DNA from 3 places in the Streptomyces sp. NBC_00224 genome. Region 2 is predicted to be linked to each of the others. Evidence: riboswitches for the same ligand, from Rfam matches in the RefSeq annotation. Region 2 holds a riboswitch; each other region holds the start of a gene.
The links. Region 2 has a riboswitch for thiamine pyrophosphate ahead of OG965_RS29035 (thiamine ABC transporter substrate binding subunit). Riboswitches for the same ligand answer to the same signal wherever they lie in the genome.
Positions count from the first base shown of each region.

Region 1: linked by a shared signal. The riboswitch ahead of thiC (phosphomethylpyrimidine synthase ThiC) and the one ahead of OG965_RS29035 (thiamine ABC transporter substrate binding subunit) in region 2 are both predicted to bind thiamine pyrophosphate.
Region 3: linked by a shared signal. The riboswitch ahead of thiO (glycine oxidase ThiO) and the one ahead of OG965_RS29035 (thiamine ABC transporter substrate binding subunit) in region 2 are both predicted to bind thiamine pyrophosphate.

Region 1 covers NZ_CP108106.1:4,832,743-4,839,724, reverse strand. The annotation lists gene OG965_RS21575 (LacI family DNA-binding transcriptional regulator) at 1-35, shown strand, start outside; gene OG965_RS21570 (metallophosphoesterase) at 197-1,363, shown strand; gene OG965_RS21565 (hypothetical protein) at 1,536-2,381, shown strand; gene thiC (phosphomethylpyrimidine synthase ThiC) at 2,528-4,306, opposite strand; TPP riboswitch at 4,299-4,433, opposite strand; gene OG965_RS21555 (YibE/F family protein) at 4,505-5,839, shown strand; gene OG965_RS21550 (SsgA family sporulation/cell division regulator) at 5,847-6,284, opposite strand; gene OG965_RS21545 (IclR family transcriptional regulator) at 6,381-6,982, opposite strand, start outside.
Region 2 covers NZ_CP108106.1:6,468,510-6,475,491, forward strand. The annotation lists gene frr (ribosome recycling factor) at 1-235, shown strand, start outside; gene OG965_RS29025 (phosphatidate cytidylyltransferase) at 235-1,353, shown strand; gene rlmN (23S rRNA (adenine(2503)-C(2))-methyltransferase RlmN) at 1,457-2,563, shown strand; TPP riboswitch at 2,582-2,691, shown strand; gene OG965_RS29035 (thiamine ABC transporter substrate binding subunit) at 2,768-3,865, shown strand; gene OG965_RS29040 (ABC transporter permease) at 3,904-5,529, shown strand; gene OG965_RS29045 (ABC transporter ATP-binding protein) at 5,529-6,548, shown strand; gene OG965_RS29050 (hypothetical protein) at 6,773-6,982, opposite strand, start outside.
Region 3 covers NZ_CP108106.1:2,984,547-2,991,528, forward strand. The annotation lists gene thiE (thiamine phosphate synthase) at 1-257, opposite strand, end outside; gene OG965_RS13305 (Rv2175c family DNA-binding protein) at 330-695, opposite strand; gene OG965_RS13310 (NAD(P)/FAD-dependent oxidoreductase) at 739-1,902, opposite strand; TPP riboswitch at 2,023-2,136, shown strand; gene thiO (glycine oxidase ThiO) at 2,134-3,330, shown strand; gene thiS (sulfur carrier protein ThiS) at 3,327-3,542, shown strand; gene OG965_RS13325 (thiazole synthase) at 3,546-4,340, shown strand; gene pknB (Stk1 family PASTA domain-containing Ser/Thr kinase) at 4,541-6,517, shown strand; gene OG965_RS13335 (deoxyribonuclease IV) at 6,526-6,982, shown strand, end outside.

The DNA of each region.
Region 1 (6,982 bases), 1.6 Mb from region 2:
ACAGGAGCCCCGACAGCGATGCGGACAAGGACTAGACCAACACATTGGGGGACATAACAACCGGGGAAGCAAGGCCGCGCCCGGATTCACCACCCCTGGTGCGTCACACAGCACGAGCCTCATTCCTATGATGGGCGCACGACACCACGGATCCCCGCCCGACCAGGGGGGTCCCACGGTGTACGGCGGCGCGACGGTGGTGGAGGGGTCGATGACTCAGGGGGCCGGTCAGGGACCCGAGCGGACGGAGACGTTGCGTGACTTCCGGGTGCCTCCGTACGCGCAGGCTCCCGCGCATTCCGCGCAGGTCCCCCCGCCGCCCCCACCAGTCGAGATGCCTCCACCGGCGCAGCCGCATCCTCCCGCGGCCGTGCACCCGGCGGAGGCGTACCCCCCGGACATCCACCCGGGGAACGCCTTCGCGGACGACGAGCCGCCCGAGGGCTACACCCCGACGGCACGCGACCTCCCGGTGATCAACCGGGGGGACACCGTGCAGGTCCGGGTGCAGACCGACCCCACCCCGGCGCCCCTGCCGGACGGGCTCGGGCCGCTCTACGTCGTGGGCGACGTCCACGGCTACCTCGACGAACTCCTGGCCGCGCTGCGCGAGCAGGGGCTGATCGACGTCGACGCGAACTGGGCCGCGGGCAATGCCCGCCTCTGGTTCCTCGGCGACTTCACCGATCGCGGTCCCGACGGCATCGGCGTCATCGACCTGGTGATGCGGCTGTCGGCCGAGGCCGCGGCCGCCGGCGGCTACTGCAAGGCCCTCATGGGCAACCACGAGCTGCTCCTGATCGGCGCCAAGCGTTTCGGTGACACCCCGGTCAACTCCGGTGCGGGCACCGCCACCTTCCAGGCCGCCTGGCTGCTCAACGGCGGCCAGAAGGTCGACATGGATCGCCTCCAGGACGTCCATCTGCAGTGGATGTCCCGCCTCGACGCGATCGAGCAGGAGGACGGGCATCTGCTGATGCACTCCGACACCACCGCGTATCTGGAGTACGGCGACTCCATCGAGGCCGTGAACGACACCGTGCACGCGCTGCTCACCCGCAACGACGCCGACGAATGCTGGGACCTGTTCCGGAAGTTCACCAAGCGCTTCGCCTTCCGCGACGACGGTGGCCCCGAGGCCGCGCGTGAGCTGCTCTCGGCGTACGGCGGGCAGCGGGTGGTCCACGGACACAGCCCGATTCCCTATCTGCTGGGCGAAGTGGGTACCGAAGACGGCGAGGAAGACTCCCGTCCGGTCGTGGAGGGACCGCATGTGTACGCGGACGGCCTCGCCATCGCCATGGACGGTGGGGTGACCATGGCCGGAAAACTGCTGGTCGTGCAGTTGCCTCTGCATGACTGACGCGTAATCGGGAAAACACCGGCTCGGGCGGCAGCAAGGTGATTTCGGAAACACCCTGTCACCCCGTGCCGTAACCGCTCTACCATCGGCTTATCCGTAGCAGGCTCTCCTCCGTTTCCGCCCGATTGCCCGTTCGTCAGGCGGGCTTTCCGGCCCTACGGAGCATCGGGGGATGCACATGAACAGCGCTCCGCACCTGCTGACCGAGGACCGCCCGGAGTTCGAGCGGATCCTCGACGACGCACTGCGCACCGCGCCCGACCGGCCTGAGCTGGCCGGCGTAGGAGTAAGGCTCAACACCGAGCAGTTGCGCACCATGGTGCTCAACGCCGGTGCCCTCGTCTCGGCGGCCGCGGCGGCCGAGTACGACCACTACGTCAGGGTGCGCGAGGAGTTGCGCACGCCCTCCACCCCCGCGCTCACATCGGAGCGCGGCTCGGTGATGACGCCTCCGGTGGTCGACAGCCCGGAATCCACCTCGGGTGCAGGCGTCGGCGCGGTCGTCGCGGTGCTGGCGCCGGTCCTCTCCGGGACCGCCGCCGCGATCTTCCTGTTGGTGGGCTACATCCTGAAGATGCTCAACCCCGAGCCCGCCTTCGCCGACACTTTACTGACCGCCGGCTGGTTCTTCGGCGCGCTCACCGCGGCCGCGATACTCGCCGCCGCGATCAGCCTCCTGCTCACCGCGATCCGCAACGGCGCCACCCAGGTCGTCGCCGAGCCGGAGGAGGCCGAGGTGGGCGACGAGAGAACGCAGGAGGTCTCCCGGGCCCGTGACGCATGGCGCCACGCCCTGGTGGAGCGGGGCATCTACCCGTTCCTGCGTGAGGCGCTGGCCGACCCGGGTGCCGGTCCGGGTGCGCCGAGGCGCCGCTCGGCGGGCCGGATACCGAGCCTCGGCTACGACCGGCCCGACTTCGACAGCCCGGGTGACTCGTCCAAGGGGACCCGGCCCAGCTTCACCAGCCCGGACTTCACCAGTCCCGACTTCGGGGGCCCCGAACACCAGCCGGAGTGACCGGCTTCGGGGCGCCCGTTTCACGTGAAACCGCCGGGATCCCACCGGGAAACCACCGGCGCGTTCGTTTCACGTGAAACCACGGCCGCGCATGTTTCACGTGAAACAGGGATCGCTGTTTCACGTGAAACATCGGTACGCGGACGTCACTCCGCGATCGGCAGATAGACGCGGTTGCCCGCCTCGGCGAACTCCTTGGACTTCTCCGCCATCCCGGCCTCGATGTCCCCCGCCGCCAGATCCCCGCCGTGCTGGCGCCGGATGTCCTGCGAGATCTTCATCGAGCAGAACTTCGGCCCGCACATCGAGCAGAAGTGCGCGGTCTTCGCCGGCTCGGCGGGCAGCGTCTCGTCGTGGAACTCCCGGGCGGTGTCCGGGTCGAGGGCCAGATTGAACTGGTCCTCCCAGCGGAACTCGAAGCGGGCGTCCGAGAGCGCGTCGTCCCAGTCCTGGGCGCCCGGGTGCCCCTTGGCGAGGTCGGCCGCGTGCGCCGCGATCTTGTAGGTGATGACGCCCGTCTTCACGTCGTCGCGGTTCGGCAGGCCCAGGTGCTCCTTGGGCGTGACGTAGCAGAGCATCGCGGTGCCCCACCAGGCGATCATCGCCGCGCCGATGCCGGAGGTGATGTGGTCGTACGCCGGGGCGACGTCGGTGGTCAGCGGGCCGAGCGTGTAGAACGGCGCCTCCTCGCAGATCTCCTGCTGGAGGTCGATGTTCTCCTTGATCTTGTGCATCGGGACGTGGCCCGGGCCCTCGATCATCGTCTGGACGTTGTGGCGCTTGGCGATCGTGTTGAGCTCACCGAGCGTGCGCAGCTCGGCGAACTGCGCCTCGTCGTTGGCGTCCGCGATGGAGCCCGGGCGCAGGCCGTCGCCCAGGGAGTACGTCACGTCGTACGCCGCGAGGATCTCGCACAGCTCCTCGAAGTTCTCGTACAGGAACGACTCCTTGTGGTGCGCGAGGCACCAGGCGGCCATGATCGAGCCGCCGCGCGAGACGATGCCGGTCTTGCGGCGGGCGGTGAGCGGCACGTACCGCAGGAGCACCCCGGCGTGGACCGTCATGTAGTCGACGCCCTGCTCGGCCTGCTCGATGACCGTGTCCTTGTAGACGTCCCAGGTCAGCTCCTCGGCGCGGCCGTCGACCTTCTCCAGCGCCTGGTAGAGCGGCACGGTGCCGATCGGGACGGGGGAGTTGCGCAGCACCCACTCGCGGGTGGTGTGGATGTTGCGGCCGGTGGAGAGGTCCATGACCGTGTCGGCGCCCCAGCGGGTGGCCCAGGTCATCTTGTCGACCTCCTCCTCGATGGAGGAGGTGACGGCGGAGTTGCCGATGTTGGCGTTGACCTTCACCAGGAACCGCTTGCCGATGATCATCGGCTCGATCTCGGGGTGGTTGACGTTGGCGGGCAGCACCGCGCGCCCGGCCGCGATCTCCTCGCGCACGACCTCGGGCGAGACGTTCTCGCGGATCGCGACGTACTCCATCTCCGGGGTGATCTCGCCCCGGCGGGCGTACGCGAGCTGGGTGACGGCCTGGCCGCCTCGGCCCCGGCGCGGCTGGCGCGGCCGGCCCGGGAACACCGCGTCGAGGTTCTTCAGCCCGCCACGCGGCGAGGTGTGCTTGATGCCGTCGTCCTCGGGGCGCACGGGGCGGCCCGCGTACTCCTCGGTGTCCCCGCGCGCGATGATCCAGTTCTCCCGGAGCGGGGCGAGTCCGCGGCGGACGTCCGTCTCGATGTTCGGGTCCGTGTACGGCCCGGACGTGTCGTACAGCGTGACGTCCTTGCCGTTGGTGAGGTGCACCTGGCGGACCGGCACCCGGAGGTCGGGGCGCGAGCCCTCGACGTATCCCTTGTGCCAGCCGATGGACTTCCCGGCCTCGCTCTGATTCGAGGCAGGCGTGCGTGCGTCCTGAACGGTCATGAGACCTACTCCCTACGCCGGCATTACCCGGTAACAGGTTCGGCGGTCGGCGCAGCCACTTCCGTACGGTTCGTACGGCTTTCAGCGCCCTCTCAGCCCGGTGCTCCGAGCTCCCGCGTGTGCAAAGGTGTCACCACGCTAGCGTCATCGCCAGCGCGCTGAACAGAGGGGCCCCACCGTTCTTGCGATGATCGGGCGGTGACGTCAGCAGAGCAGCCCCCCGAAGACGCCCACGGACACCCGCACGGCCAGACCTCCGGGCACACGCACAGCCACGGTCCCGCGGCGCCCGTCTCCAAGCATCTCCGCAAGGTGATCGCCGCCGTGCTGATCCCTTTCTCGGTCGCGGTGCTCGTCGGCCTGGCCGTGCTGTGGCCCGGGGGATCCCCGTCCCACCAGCGCACCGGAGTCGGCTTCGACCGCCAGACCCAGCAGGCGAAGGTCGTCGCACTCCAGAAGGTCGACTGCAAGACGGTCAACGGCGGTCAGACCCCGTCGAACGGCAACACCTCGACCGCCAAGGGCCAGGAGGCCGAGCGCTCCGATCGGGGCCTGTGCGCCAAGGCGACCATCGAGGTCACCAGCGGCAAGGAGAAGGGCCGCACCTTCACCGAGATCGTCCAGCCGGACGCTCCGCGCCAACTGCACAAGGGGCAGGGCGTGATCGTCGCGTACGCCCCCGACGCCCCGCACGACCTGCAGTATTCGGTGACCGATGTGAACCGGCGGCTCCCGATGGCGCTGCTCGCGGGCATCTTCGCCCTCGCGGTCGTGGTCGTCGGCCGGCTGCGCGGGGTGATGGCGCTCGTCGCGCTGGTCGTCTCGTTCGCCGTGCTGACCCTGTTCATCCTGCCGGCGATCCTCCAGGGCTCCAATCCGCTGCTGGTCGCGGTGGTCGGGTCGAGCGCGATCATGCTGATCGCGCTGTACATGTGCCACGGCCTGTCGGCGCGCACCTCGGTCGCCGTGCTCGGCACGCTGGTCTCGCTCGTCCTGATCGGGCTGCTCGGGTCGCTCTTCATCGGCTGGGCCTCGCTGACCGGTAACACCGACGACAACACCGGCCTGATCCACGCGCTGTACCCGAACATCGACATGTCCGGTCTGCTGCTGGCCGGCGTGATCATCGGATCGCTCGGGGTGCTCGACGATGTGACGGTCACCCAGACGTCGGCGGTCTGGGAGCTCCACGAGGCCAATCCGACGATGGGTCCGCGCGGGCTGTACCGGGCGGGCATCCGGATCGGCCGCGACCACATCGCGTCGGTGGTCAACACCCTGGTCCTGGCGTACGCGGGCGCGGCGCTGCCGCTGTTGCTGCTGTTCTCGATCGCGCAGAGCAGCGTGGGGACGGTGGCCAACAGCGAGCTGGTCGCCGAGGAGATCGTCCGGACGCTGGTGGGCTCGATCGGCCTGGTGGCCTCGGTCCCGGTGACCACCGCCCTCGCGGCGCTGGTGGTCTCGGCCGACCGCCCGGCCGTCGCGGCACGCGGGCCGGTGCGCGGCGGACGAGGCAAGCGCCGCAAGAAGTAGGCGGCGCTCAGCCCGCGTTCTGCTCCTCGGCCAGGATCCGCCCCAGCGCCTCGTCCAGATGTCCGTCGAAGTCGCCGAGCGCGCGCTCCTGCCCCAGCGGTACGAGCTTGTCGGTGCGGTCGAGGAAGGCCACCAGCGGGCCGGCCCCGGCCCGGAAGAGCGCCCGTTCGCCGCCCACCTGGAGGCGGATGTGGACGTCGCAGAGCTCCTCCGGGCAGGAGGGCGCGATGTGCACATCGCCGTCGCCGGTGGGGGTGTTGATGCCGTCGAGCAGCAGTTCCCGCCCGAACGTCCATGTCACGGGTTCGTCGCCGGGAAGGTGGAAGGTCATGCGGACCGCGTACGGATCGTCGGCGCGGTATGTGAGCTCCACCGGGATCCTGAAGGAGAGCTCCTCGGAGACGAGGAAGCTCATCATGACCTCTGCCAGGACCTCACGCATCATGTACCCCGCTGTAGCTGAAATGGCCAGGAATGATCCCCCCTGGCCCTCTTGACGCAATCGTGCTGGAAGCACTAACAGATCACAAGGAGTGAGTTTTCAGATACTGATAGAGAACGCGAGGGAGCCGAGGAGACGGCCGACTTCGCCACGGAGCTGCTCGATCGCCGGAATCAGGCGTTCTTGCTGGTGGAGGGGGAGGGAAATGGCCATGGTGGCGGCTCCGGAGCCCGCCGCGATCGGGATGGCCGCGCAGACCGTGCCCAGTGCGTACTCCTGGCGTTCGACGACCGGTTGCATACGCTCCGTAGCCGCGAGGCGGTCCAGGAGGGCCCGGCGGTCGCGTACGGAATAGGGGGTGACCGCGCGGACGGGGTGCCGGTTCAGATGGTCCTCGCGGGCCTTCTCGTCGAGTTGGCTCAGCAGGCACTGGCCGATGGCGTGCGCGTGCCCGGTCTCCCGGAAGTCGGCCCACTCCTCGACGGCCGGGGCCGACGGCGTGTCGGCCACTCCGGCGATCTCGATCTCACCCTCGCGGTAGACCGCGAAGTAGACGGGGACCCCGATGGCGTCGCGCCACTCCGCGAGAGAGCGGCTGATCTTGGTGCGCCGATTCTGCATCGCCCCGCCGTCCGCCAGCCGCTCGGCGGCCTCGCCGAAGACGAACACACCGTTCTCTCGGCGCAGATAGCCCTCGTGGG
Region 2 (6,982 bases):
GCGCCGCCGGGACTACATCAAGGTCGCCCGGACCAAGGCCGAGGACTCCAAGGTGTCGATCCGTTCCGTGCGCCGCAAGGCCAAGGACGCCCTCGACAAGCTCGTCAAGGACAAGGAGTCCGGCGAGGACGAGGTCCGCCGTGCGGAGAAGGAGCTCGACGACACCACCGCGAAGTACGTCGCGCAGGTGGACGAGCTGCTCAAGCACAAGGAAGCAGAGCTGCTCGAAGTCTGATGAACGACTCTTCCTGGGGGGCTCCGCCGCGCCCCGAGCACTGGGGGCCGTCCGACCAGGGGCCTTCCCAGGAGGTGCCTTCGGCGGGCGCTGCCTACGATGCGTATGACGCCCCGTCCCGGACGCACCGATCGCCCGCAGTGCCAGACGCGGGCAGAGACGCCGTAGACCGCGAACAACGTGACCGGGGGGCCGCTCGGGTGAGCGGTCCCCTGTTCCGCGAAGAGACGCCGCAGGAGCCCATGCCCAGCTCGGTACCACCTTCGACTCCGCAGCAGCCGCAGCGGCCCGCGCAGCCGGAGAAGAAGCGGGCCGGGCGCGACCTGCGGGCCGCGATAGGGGTCGGCGTCGGGCTCGGCGCGGTGATCCTGGCGTCGCTGTTCGTCGTCAAGGCCGTCTTCGTCGGGGTGATCGCGGTGGCGGTCGTCGTCGGCCTGTGGGAGCTCACCTCCCGGCTCGACGAGCGCAAGGGCATCAAGGCGCCGCTGGTGCCGCTCGCGGTGGGCGGCGCGGCGATGGTCGTCGCCGGCTACGCGCGCGGTGCCGAAGGCGCCTGGGTCGCGATGGCGCTCACGTCGCTCGCGGTGCTGGTGTGGCGGATGACGGAGAAGCCCGAGGGCTATCTCAAGGACGTCACCGCGGGTGTCTTCGCGGCGTTCTACGTGCCGTTCCTGGCCACGTTCGTCGCGATGATGCTGACCGCCGACGACGGGCCCTGGCGGGTCTTCGTCTTCCTGCTGCTGACCGTGGTCAGCGACACCGGCGCGTACGCCATCGGCTGGCGCTTCGGCAAGACGAAGCTGGCGCCGCGCATCAGCCCCGGCAAGACCCGTGAGGGCCTGCTCGGCGCGGTGACGTTCGCGATGGCGGCGGGCGCGGTGTGCATGCAGTTCCTCATCGACGACGGCCAGTGGTGGCAGGGCCTGCTGCTCGGCCTCGCGGTCGCGGCGAGCGCCACGCTCGGCGACCTCGGCGAGTCGATGATCAAGCGGGACCTCGGCATCAAGGACATGGGCACGCTGCTGCCCGGCCACGGCGGCATCATGGACCGCCTGGACTCCTTGCTGCCTACGGCACCAGTGGTGTGGCTGTTGATGGTCGCCTTCGTCGGCAGCTGACCGGCTGCTTCACCAGGCGCTGACCTGCTGTTTCATCGGTCGGGGGCTCGTTGTCCACAGGACGGCGAGCCCCTTTCCGTATGTCTGAGACACTGGTGGGACCATGCCGAAGCCCGGAGAACTCACTTTCGTCGCCCCCCGCGGAGCCAAGAAGCCGCCGCGGCACCTCGCCGACCTCTCGCCCGCCGAGCGGAAAGAGGCTGTCGCCGCGATCGGCGAGAAGCCGTTCCGCGCCAAGCAGCTCTCGCAGCACTACTTCGCGCGGTACGCGCACGACCCGGCCGAGTGGACGGACATCCCCGCGGCCGCGCGCACCCGGCTCCAGGAGGAGCTGCTGCCGGACCTGATGTCGGTGGTGCGGCACATCTCGTGCGACGACGACACCACCCGCAAGACGCTGTGGCGGCTGCACGACGGGACGCTCGTCGAGTCGGTCCTGATGCGCTACCCCGACCGGGTGACCATGTGCATCTCCTCGCAGGCCGGCTGCGGTATGAACTGCCCGTTCTGCGCGACCGGCCAGGCGGGCCTGGACCGCAACCTGTCGACCGCCGAGATCGTGCACCAGATCGTCGACGGCATGCGCGCACTGCGCGACGGCGAGGTCCCCGGCGGCCCGGCGCGCCTGTCGAACATCGTCTTCATGGGCATGGGCGAGCCGCTCGCCAACTACAAGCGGGTCGTCGGCTCCATCCGCCGCCTCACCGACCCCGAGCCCGACGGCCTGGGCCTGTCCCAGCGCGGCATCACCGTCTCCACCGTCGGCCTGGTCCCGGCCATGCACCGCTTCGCCGACGAGGGCTTCAAGTGCCGCCTCGCCGTGTCGCTGCACGCGCCGGACGACGAGCTGCGCGACACCCTGGTCCCGGTCAACACGCGCTGGAAGGTCCGCGAGGTCCTGGACGCGGCGTGGGAGTACGCGGAGAAGTCCGGCCGCCGCATCTCGATCGAGTACGCACTGATCCGCGACATCAACGACCAGGCCTGGCGCGGTGACCTGCTCGGCCGCCTCCTCAAGGGCAAGCGCGTCCACGTCAACCTGATCCCGCTGAACCCGACGCCGGGCTCGAAGTGGACCGCCTCGCGCCCCGAGGACGAGAAGGCGTTCGTCGAGGCCATCGCCGCCCACGGGGTGCCGGTCACCGTCCGGGACACCCGTGGCCAGGAGATCGACGGAGCGTGCGGACAGCTCGCCGCGTCCGAGAGGTAGTCTGGGCTCGAAATTTGCATATTCCGACAGGGGAGCGCCACAGCGCTGAGAGTGCGACACCGTCAGGTCGCAGACCCTCTGAACCTTGCCCAGGTCATTCTGGGTAGGAAGTTCGGTCATCACTCAAGCTGTTGCGCCCTGCTCGCCGCCGCCCGGTGAGCAGGGCCGCGTCTCTTCCTGGTCCCACCAGGAGGATCCACAACCATGCGCAGTACGAAGAAGTTGGCGGCCGGCGCGCTCGCCGCCGCCCTCGGGGTCAGTACGCTCGCCGCGTGCGGCGGCAAGGACGACGGCGCCGGCAAGTCCGACGGCGGCACCATGTCCAAGACCGTCACGCTGGTCAGCCACGACTCGTTCGCCGCCTCCGACGCGGTGCTCAAGGAGTTCACCGCGCAGACCGGCTACACGGTCAAGGTCCTCAAGAGCGGCGACGCGGGCGCGGCGCTCAACCAGGAGATCCTCACCAAGGGTTCCCCGCGCGGCGACGTCTTCTTCGGCGTCGACAACACCCTGCTCTCGCGCGCCCTCGACAACGGGATCTTCACCCCGTACGAGGCGAAGGGCCTCGCCGCCGTCCCCGCGGCCGTCCAGCTCGACCAGGGCAGGCACCGGGTCACGCCGATCGACACCGGCGACATCTGCGTCAACTACGACAAGAAGTACTTCGCGGACAAGAAGCTCAGCCCGCCGAGCTCCTTCGCCGACCTGATCAAGCCCGAGTACAAGAACCTGCTGGTCACCGAGAACGCGGCGACCTCCTCGCCGGGCCTGGGCTTCCTGCTCGGCAGCGCCGCCCAGTACGGCGACGACGGCTGGCAGGACTACTGGAAGAAGCTCAAGGACAACGGCGTCAAGGTCGTCGACGGCTGGGAGCAGGCCTACAACCAGGACTTCTCCGGCTCGGCCGGCGGCAAGAAGGCCAAGGGCGACCGCCCGCTGGTCGTCTCCTACGCCTCCAGCCCGCCCGTCGAGGTCCTGTACGCCAAGCCGCAGCCCACCGAGGCCCCCACCGGCGTCGCCACCGGCACCTGCTTCCGCCAGACCGAGTTCGCCGGGCTCCTCAAGGGCGCCAAGAACGAGGCGGGCGGCAAGGCGCTCCTCGACTTCCTGATCTCCAAGAAGTTCCAGGAGGACATGCCGCTCAACATGTTCGTGAACCCGGTGCTCAAGGACGCCAAGCTGCCCGAGCTGTTCACCAAGTTCGGCGCCACGGTCACCGAAACGCACGACGTCGCTCCGGAGAAGATCTCCAAGAACCGTGAGCAGTGGGTCAAGTCGTGGTCCTCGCTCGTGCTGAAGTAAGCCGCACGCCCGGCGCGAAGAGGGTGCGCGCGAACGCGGTGCGGCTCGGCCTGATGGCCCTGCCGCTCGCGTTCTTCGCGCTCTTCTTCGCCTGGCCCGTGGCCGCGATCGTCGGCCGCGGGCTGCGCGTCGACGGCGTCTGGCACCTCGGCCGGATCGGCGAGGTGATCACCGACCCGGACATCGGGCACGTCCTGTGGTTCACCACCTGGCAGGCGCTCGCCTCCACCGCGCTCACCCTGCTGATCGCGCTGCCCGGCGCGTACGTCTTCGCGCGCTTCGACTTCCCCGGCCGCCAGCTGCTGCGGGCCGTGGTCACGGTCCCCTTCGTGCTGCCCACCGTCGTCGTCGGCACCGCCTTCCTGGCGCTGCTCGGCCGGGGCGGGCTCCTTGACGAGCTGTGGGGCGTACGGCTCGACACCACGGTGTGGGCGATCCTGCTCGCGCATGTCTTCTTCAACTACGCGGTCGTCGTACGGACCGTCGGCGGCCTGTGGGCACAGCTCGACCCGCGCCAGGAGGAAGCCGCCCGGGTCCTCGGCGCCTCCCGGTTCGCGGCGTGGCGCACGGTGACCCTGCCCGCGCTCGGGCCCGCCGTGGCGGCCGCCGCCCTGATGGTCTTCCTCTTCACGTTCACCTCGTTCGGCGTCGTGCAGATCCTCGGCGGCCCCACCTTCTCCACGCTCGAAGTGGAGATCTACCGCCAGACCGCCCAGCTCCTCGACCTGCCCACCGCCGCGGTCCTGACCCTCGTCCAGTTCGCCGCGGTCGGCGCGGTCCTCGCCGTGCACGCCTGGACGGTACGGCGGCGCGAGAGCGCCCTGAAGCTCGTCGACCCCGCGCGCACGGCCCGGCGCCCGCGCGGCGCGGGACAGTGGACGCTGCTCGCGGCGGTGCTGGCCGTGGTGGCCGTACTGATCCTGCTGCCGCTGGGCGTGCTGGTCGCCCGCTCCCTGGACACCCCCGACGGCTACGGCTTCGGCTACTTCCGCTCCCTCCAGTCGGTGGGGGCGGGCGGAACGTTCCTGGTGCCGCCGCTGGAGGCGGTGTGGAACTCCGTGCAGTACGCGCTGGCCGCGACCGGGATCGCGGTGGTCGTCGGCGGACTGGCGGCCGCGGCCCTCACCCGCCGCGGAGGACGCCTGGTCCGAGGCTTCGACGCGCTCCTGATGCTGCCGCTCGGGGTCTCCGCCGTCACCGTCGGCTTCGGCTTCCTGATCACCCTGGACCGGCCGCCGCTGGACCTGCGCACCTCCTGGATCCTGGTGCCGCTGGCCCAGGCGCTGGTGGGTGTGCCCTTCGTCGTACGGACCATGCTTCCCGTACTGCGCGCGGTCGACGGACGGCTGCGCGAGGCGGCCGCCGTGCTCGGCGCCTCGCCGCTCAGGGTCTGGCGGGAGGTGGACCTGCCGCTGGTGCGGCGGGCGCTGCTGATCGCTGCGGGCTTCGCGTTCGCGGTCTCGCTCGGGGAGTTCGGTGCGACCGTGTTCATCGCCCGCCCCGACCGCCCCACCCTGCCGGTCGCGGTGGCGCGCCTGCTCGGCCGGGCCGGGGACCTCAACTACGGCCAGGCGATGGCACTCAGCACGATCCTGATGGTGGTGTGCGCCCTGTCCCTGCTGCTCCTCGAACACCTTCGTACGGACCGGACCGGAGAATTCTGATGCTGAAGCTCGACGGGGTGACGGTCCGGTTCGGCGAGCGGGCCGCGCTCGACGCGGTCGACCTGGAGGTCGCCGAGCACGAGACGGTGTGCGTGCTCGGGCCCAGCGGCAGCGGCAAGTCCACGCTGCTGCGAGTGGTGGCCGGGCTCCAGCCGGCCGACGCGGGGCGGGTGCTGCTCGCGGGCGCGGACCAGACGAGTGTGCCCGTGCACCGGCGGGGCGTGGGCCTGATGTTCCAGGACCACCAGCTGTTCCCGCAGCGGGACGTCGCCGGGAACGTGTCCTTCGGCCTGCGCATGCGCGGTGTGCCGCGAGCCCAACAGGCCGCCAGGGTCGAGGAGTTGCTGGAGCTCGTGGGGCTGCCCGGGGCGGGGCGGCGGGCGGTCGGGGCGCTCTCCGGCGGCGAGCAGCAGCGCGTCGCCCTCGCACGCGCGCTCGCGCCCTCGCCGCGGCTGCTGATGCTGGACGAGCCGCTGGGCCAGCTGGACCGTACGCTGCGGGAGCGGTTGGTGGTCGAACTGCGTTCCATGTTCGGCCGGTTGGGCACGACCGTGCTCGCCGTCACGCACGACCAGAGCGAGGCGTTCGCGCTCGCCGACCGGGTCGTGGTGATGCGGGACGGCCGCATCGCCCAGACCGGTACGCCGCTCGACGTCTGGCAGCGGCCGGCCTCGGAGTTCGTGGCGCGTTTCCTCGGCTTCGAGAACGTGGTCGCGGCGACGGTGTCGGGGTCGGTGGCGTCGACGGAGTGGGGCAAGGTGCCGGTGCCGGCGGGCTCGCCGCAGGGGTCCGTACGCCTCCTCGTCCGCCCGGCGGGGGTCCGGCTGCTCCCGGCCGAGGAGGGTCTGGAGTGCGAGGTCCTGGCCCGCACGTTCCGGGGCAACCACGTCGCCCTGCGCCTGCGCCCTCGCTCCGGTCCGCTGTTGGAGGCGGAGTGCGGGGTGCGGGACGCGGTGGGGGTGGGGGAGTTGGTGGGGGTGGGGTTTGTGGGGGCGGAGGTTGTGGTTCTGGAGGGTTGAGCCCCTCCCCGCCGGGGCTGCGCCCCCCGGACCCTCTTGTTTGTCTGCGGGTTCGGTGGGGGCTGGTCGCGCAGTTCCCCGCGCCCCTAAAGGGGCCTGGGCAAAATCAGCCCCTCCGGCGTTTGAGGAGCGGGGTCCGGGGCGGAGCCCCGAAGCGGGGTGCAGGGGCCGCAGGCCCCGCCCGGGGGTCTGGGGGCGAAGCCCCCAGGAAAAACCTTCCCCCCTCACCCCCGGAGGGTCTCGGGAAGGGGCGGGGTGGGGGAGAACTCCCGCCCGGCCTCACCCGCACCCGCACCCTCCGGTTCCGCCCCGAACCAGGCCACCCCCACCGCCCCCGCCACCGCCAGGACGAAGCCCAGTACCGCCATCCACGCGAATCCCGCCCGGGACGCGTCGCCCAGCCAGAGGACGCCGATCGCGCCCGGCAGAACCGT
Region 3 (6,982 bases), 3.5 Mb from region 2:
TCGGCGCCCGCCGCGTGGGCCACGTCGGCCCGGTCGTTGACCGCGAGCAGCTTGCCGTGCCGGCGGCAGGCGTCGGCGAAGACGGCCAGGTGCTCCAGCTCCTCGGCGGCCTCCATGCCCTTGTCCCGCAGCTGGACGATGTCCACGCCCGAGGACAGCACGGCGTCCAGGAACGCGGGCAGGTCGCCCTGGCGCCTGCGCGCGTCCGTGCAGAGGTAGAGCCGGGCGTCGGCGAGCTGCTCACGGGCCGTGGGCATGAAGTCCCCCGTTGTGTGCGGTGCTGGCGCGGACCGGTCCCCCGGCCCGCGCCCCACCTGTTGGCGATCGGGTCAGACGGCGAGCGCCTGGGCGCGACGCTTCACCTCCGTCCCGCGATTCTCGCTCAGGGCCTGCGCGGGGGTGCCGGGCAGGGTCGGGTCGGAGGTGAAGAGCCACTCCAGCATCTCTTCGTCGGAGTAGCCGTCGTCCCGCAGGAGCGTGAGGGTGCCGGCGAGGCCCTTCACGACCTTGTCGCCGTCGATGAAGGAGGCGGGCACCTGCAGCGTCCGGTTCTCACCGCGGCGTACGGCGATGAGCTGGCCCTCCTTGACCAGCTGCCGCACCCGCGTCACCTCGACATCGAGCATCTCCGCGATGTCGGGAAGGTGGAGCCAGGCGGGGACGAGTGCATCGGTTTTTGCGTCAATCTCGGTCACGGGACAAGCGTGCCATCCCGGACTGACACTCGGTAGCCGGAGGTCAGCCGACTGCGGCCTTGAGGGGGACGGACGGGTCGGCCGCACGGACCGGATCCAGCGTCGCACCTGCCTCGATGAGCTTGCGGCCCTGCGCCAGATCGCGCGGTCGGCCGACGGCCAGGAGGGCGACGAGCCGCCCCTCGCGCAGCCAGCAGACCGTCCACGCGGCGCCTTCCGGGTCGCCGCGCCACAGCAGCCGGTCGGCGCCGCCGTGGTGGCCGACGTACTGCACGAACCTGCCGAACTGCTCGGACCAGAAGTACGGCACCGGGTCGTACGGCCGGACCGCCTCGCCGACGATGTCCGCCGCCACCGTGCGCGGCCCCTGCAGCGCGTTGTCCCAGTGGTGGATGAGCAGCCGCTCTCCGTACCTTCCCGAAGGGAAGGAGGCGCAGTCCCCGACCGCGTAGACGTCGGGCAGCGAGGTGCGCAGCCGGTCGTCGGCCGTGACCGCGCCCTCCGCACCCCGCTCGATGCCGGTTCCCGCCAGCCAGTCGGTGGTGGGCCGGGCGCCGATGCCGACGACGACCGCGTCGGCCGGGAGCCGGCGGCCGTCCGCCAGGACGACGGCTCCGGGTTCGACGGCCGCCACGCGCGCGTGGGTGAGCAGTTCGGCGCCGCTCTCCGCGTACCAGCCGGCCATCGGCTCGGTGACCTCGGCGGGCAGCGCGCCCGCCAGCGGGCGGTCGGCGGCCTCCACGACGGTGACCGCGCACCCCGCCTCGCGCGCGGCCGTGGCGAACTCGGCCCCGATCCAGCCCGCCCCGACGACCACGACGCGGCGCTGGGCGCTCAGTACCGCGCGCAGCCGCCCGGCGTCGTCGAGGGTGCGCAGCAGATGGACGTCGGGAAGGCCCTCGATGCCGGGCAGCGTGATCGGCTCCGCGCCGGAGGCGATCACCAGCGCGTCGTACGGGACGGGCCCGGACGCGGTGTCGATCTCGTGCTCACGCGCGCGTACGTCCGTGACGGTCTCGCCCAGGCGCAGCTCGACTCCGAGGCCCTCGAAGTCCACCTCGAAGGCTGAACCCTCGGCCTTGCCGAGCAGCACCGCCTTGGAGAGCGGTGGCCGGTCGTACGGCTGGTGGGGCTCGGCGCCGATGAGGGTGATCCGGCCGGGAAAGCCCTGTTCGCGCAGGGCCACGGCGGTCTGGACCCCGGCCATGCCCGCGCCGACGACCACCACGTGGCGCTGTTCGGAATGCGTCTGCTTTTCGCTCACCCGATCACCATAAACATCTGACAGTTCGTCAGGAAACCGGTCAGGCGTTAGCCTGACGCACGTACAAGCACTCGCGGGAGCCCGGACGCACCGGGCTGAGAGGGAGGCTGCAGCGGCCTCCGACCGTACGAACCTGATCCGGGTCATGCCGGCGAAGGGAGGGGCTGGACGCCCATGCAGTCATCCCAAAACGGGGCAATTCCCCACGGGTCGGACGTACTGGTGGTGGGGGGCGGCATCATCGGCCTCGTCACGGCCTGGCGGGCGGCGCAGCGCGGTATGCGCACCGCGCTCGCCGACCCCGCGCCCGGCGGCGGCGCCGCCCAGGTCGCGGCGGGCATGCTCGCCGCCGTCACCGAGCTCCACTACGGCGAGGAGACCCTGCTCGGCCTCAACCTGGCCTCCGCCAGGCGCTACCCGGACTTCGTGGCCGAGCTGGAGCAGGCGAGCGGCCTCGGCACCGGCTACCGCGCCTGCGGCACCCTCGCGGTGGCCCTGGACGCCGACGACCGTGCCCATCTGCGCGAGCTGCACGCGCTCCAGCAGCGCTCGGGGCTCGACTCCCAGTGGCTGACCGGGCGCGAGTGCCGCCGCCTCGAACCGATGCTGGCGCCCGGGGTGCGCGGCGGACTGCGGGTCGACGGCGACCACCAGATCGACCCGCGCCGCCTCACCAGGGCCCTGCTCACGGCGTGCGAGCGGGCCGGGGTGGTGTTCCACCGCGCCTGGGCCGAACGGCTCTCGGTGGTCCGCGAGCGGGCCGCGGGGGCCGTCCTGGCCGACGGCACCGAGCTCGCCGCCGACCAGGTCGTCCTCGCGGGCGGCAGCCTCAGCGGACGGCTCGCCGGGGTCCCGGAGGAGCTGCGGCCGCCGGTGCGCCCGGTCAAGGGCCAGGTGCTGCGGCTGACCGTGCCGCCCGCGTACGCGCCGTTCCTGTCCCGCACGGTCCGCGCGGTGGTCCGCGGCAGCCACGTCTACCTGGTGCCGCGCGCCGACGGCGAGCTCGTCGTCGGCGCCACCAGCGAGGAGCTGGGCTGGGACACCACGGTCACCGCGGGCGGCGTCTACGAGCTGCTGCGCGACGCGCACGAGCTGGTGCCCGGCATCACCGAACTGCCGCTGACCGAGACCCGCGCGGGGCTGCGCCCCGGCTCCCCCGACAACGCGCCGCTGCTCGGCCCGACCGCCCTGCCCGGCCTGCACCTGGCCACCGGCCACTACCGCAACGGGGTGCTGCTCACCCCCGTCACCGGCGACGCGCTGGCGCACGCGCTGGCCACCGGCGAACTGCCCGACGAGGCGCGCCCCTTCACCCCCCGCCGTTTCACCTCCGCCCCGGTGGAGTCCGTACCGCAGGAGCTGACCGCATGACCGTCTCCCCGACGACCGTCTCCGTCAACGGCGAGGCGCGCGACCTCGCCGCCGGCACCACACTGGACGTACTCGTCGCCACCCTGACCCCGGCACCCGCGGGCGTCGCCGCCGCCGTCAACGAGGCGGTCGTACCGCGCAGCGAATGGCCGCGCACCACGCTCGGCGACGGCGACCGCGTCGAGGTCCTGACCGCCGTCCAGGGAGGCTGAGCCATGGCCGACGACCTGTTCACCCTCGGCGGTACGACCTTCACCTCGCGGCTGATCATGGGCACCGGCGGGGCGCCGAGCCTCGACATCCTGGAGCGCTCGCTCGCCGCCTCCGGCACCGAGCTGACGACCGTCGCGATGCGCCGCCTCGACCCGACGGTGCAGGGCTCGGTCCTGTCCGTCCTGGAGAAGCTGAACATCAGCGTGCTGCCGAACACGGCGGGCTGCTTCACCGCCGGGGAGGCCGTACTGACCGCCCGCCTCGCGCGCGAGGCGCTCGGCACGGACTGGGTCAAGCTGGAGGTGGTCGCCGACGAGCGCACCCTGCTGCCCGATCCGATCGAGCTCCTGGACGCGGCGGAAGTGCTGGTCGACGACGGTTTCACGGTGCTGCCGTACACCAACGACGACCCGGTGCTCGCCCGGAAGCTGGAGGACGTGGGATGCGCGGCGATCATGCCGCTCGGCTCCCCCATCGGCTCCGGGCTCGGCATCCGCAACCCGCACAACTTCGAGCTGATCGTGGACCGCGCCACCGTCCCGGTCGTCCTCGACGCGGGTGCGGGCACCGCCTCCGACGCGGCGCTCGCGATGGAGCTGGGGTGCTCGGCGGTGATGCTCGCCTCGGCCGTCACGCGCGCGCAGGAGCCGGTCCTGATGGCGGAGGCGATGCGGCACGCGGTGGAGGCGGGCCGCCTGGCGTACCGGGCGGGCCGCATCCCCCGCCGCCACTTCGCGGAGGCGTCGTCGCCGGTGGAGGGCCGCGCCGCGCTGGACCCGGAACGCCCGGCGTTCTAGACGCAGGTGGGTCGGCTGCGAGCCCCGCGCCCCTCAGGGGCCCGCAGGGCCCTTCCAGGGGCCCGGGGAACTGCGCGACCAGCCACAGACGGCCCGCACCCGACCGACAAGGCACCCGCACGTCACAGCTCGGCTTCAGTCCCGCCCCGGGATCACCCGGGGCGGGAAGGGTGTCCGTGACCGCTCGTAGACTCTGCTGCGTGGATACGACCCTTCAGGACCCCCTCGTCGGGCAGGTGCTCGACGGCCGCTACCGCGTCGAGGCGCGCATCGCCGTCGGCGGTATGGCCACGGTCTACCGGGCCGTCGACACCCGGCTCGACCGGGTGCTCGCCCTCAAGGTGATGCATCCGGCGCTCGCCGCCGACGCCTCGTTCGTGGAGCGGTTCATCCGCGAGGCCAAGTCCGTCGCCCGGCTCGCCCACCCCAATGTGGTCGGCATGTTCGACCAGGGCACCGACGGCCAGTACGTCTACCTGGCGATGGAGTACGTGGCGGGCTGCACCCTGCGCGACGTGCTGCGCGAGCGCGGCGCCCTGCAGCCCCGGGCCGCCCTCGACATCCTGGAGCCGGTGCTCGCCGCCCTCGGCGCCGCGCACCGCGCCGGTTTCGTCCACCGGGACATGAAGCCGGAGAACGTGCTGATAGGGGACGACGGCCGGGTCAAGGTCGCCGACTTCGGCCTGGTCCGGGCGGTGGACGCGGTCACCAGCACCACCGGCAGCGTCCTCGGCACCGTCTCGTACCTCGCCCCCGAGCAGATCGAGCAGGGCACCGCCGACACCCGCGCGGACGTCTACGCGTGCGGTGTCGTGCTGTACGAGATGCTGACCGGCGCCAAGCCGCACTCCGGTGAGAACGCCGCCCAGATCCTCTACGCCCACCTCCACGAGGGCGTGCCCGCGCCGTCCGCCGCCGTGCCCGGCCTCGCCGTCGAGCTGGACGAGCTGGTGGCGTCGGCCACCGCCCGCGACCCGCAAGCGCGGCCGTACGACGCGGTGGGCCTGCTGGCGCAGACCCGCGAGGCCCGTGCCGCGCTCGGCGACGAGCAGCTGGACGCGGTGCCCCCGCAGGCCACGCCCGCGGCCGGGGCCTCCGGCTCCGAGGACCGTACGAGCGTCATACCGCGCGCGGTGGCGACCCCGGCCCGGGGCAGCGCGCCCACGGCGGGCGCCACCCCGCTCCCGGCCGAGCAGGACGCGGTCGACCGCACCAGTCGGCTGACCATGCCGCCGCCCGGGCCCGCCCCGGCACGCGCGCGTGGCGGGCGACCCCGCTTCGTCCTGAACGGGCGGCGCGGCCTGATCGCGGTGGTCGCCGCCGTCCTGCTGGCCCTGGGGGTCGGCGCCGGGGTCTGGTACATCAACTCCGGCCAGTTCACGCACGTCCCCGCCGTCATCGGGCAGAGCGAGAGCGCCGCCAAGAAGCGGCTCACCGACGCGGGCCTCGCGGTGAAGAAGGTCGACCGCCGCTACAGCGACACCGTCAAGCGCGGCACCGTGATCGAGACGGACCCGGAGACGGGCGCGCGCGTGCGCGGCAACGCCTCGGTGACCGTCGTGGTCTCGCGCGGCCCGGAGATGGTCAAGGTCCCGGACGTCAGCGGCAAGCCGCTGGCCGACGCCAAGAAGGCGCTGGCCGGCGCCGGGCTGACGCCGGGCGCGGTCACCGAGGAGTTCAACGAGGACACCGACCAGGGCTCGGTCGTCAGCACCGACCCGGCCGCGGGCGCCCCGCGCCGCGCGGACACCGCCGTCGCCCTCGTCGTCAGCAAGGGCGCCCCGATCGAGACCCCCGGGGTCGTCGGGGACTCGGTGGAGGACGCCACCTCGGCCCTGAAGGACGCGGGTCTTGAGGTGCGGATCGCGCCCGAGCAGGTCAACTCGCCGCAGGAGGCGGGCAGCATCGCCGCCCAGTCCGCGGCCGAGGGCTCCCGCCTCGCCAAGGGCGACACGGTCACGCTCACCGTCTCCAAGGGCCCGCGGATGATCACCGTGCCCAAGGTGACCGGCAAGAAGGCCGACGACGCCAAGAAGGAGCTGGAGAAGGCGGGCTTCAAGGTCGACGTCGACCGCGGCTTCCCGTTCCTCAGCGACGAGATCGCCGGCCAGTCCGTCAAGGCCGGCGACCAGGCGCCGGAAGGCTCCACCATCACCATCAAGACCAAGGGACTCTGATCCACCCCATGCGCAACCCCATCGGCGGTCACATTCCCGTGGCCGGCGGCCTCGCCACGACCGGCCTCGCCTACGCGCGCGAACTCGGCGCCGAGACCGTCCAGGTCTTCGTCGCCAACCCGCGCGGCTGGGCCACCCCCACCGGCAACCCGGCCCAGGACGAGAAGTTCCGGGCCGAGTGCGCGGCCGAGGGCATCTCCGCGTACGTCCACGCCCCGTATCTGATCAACTTCGGCTCGCACACCGAGGCGACCGCCGAGAAGTCGGTGGAGTCGCTGCGGCACTCGCTGCGCCGGGGCCGGGAGATCGGCGCGCTCGGCGTGGTCGTGCACACCGGCTCCGCGACCGGCGGCCGGCCGCGCGCCGAGGCGCTGGCGCAGGTACGGGAGCGGCTGCTGCCGCTGCTCGACGAGCTGACGCACGACGACGACCCGTTCCTGCTCCTGGAGTCGACGGCCGGGCAGG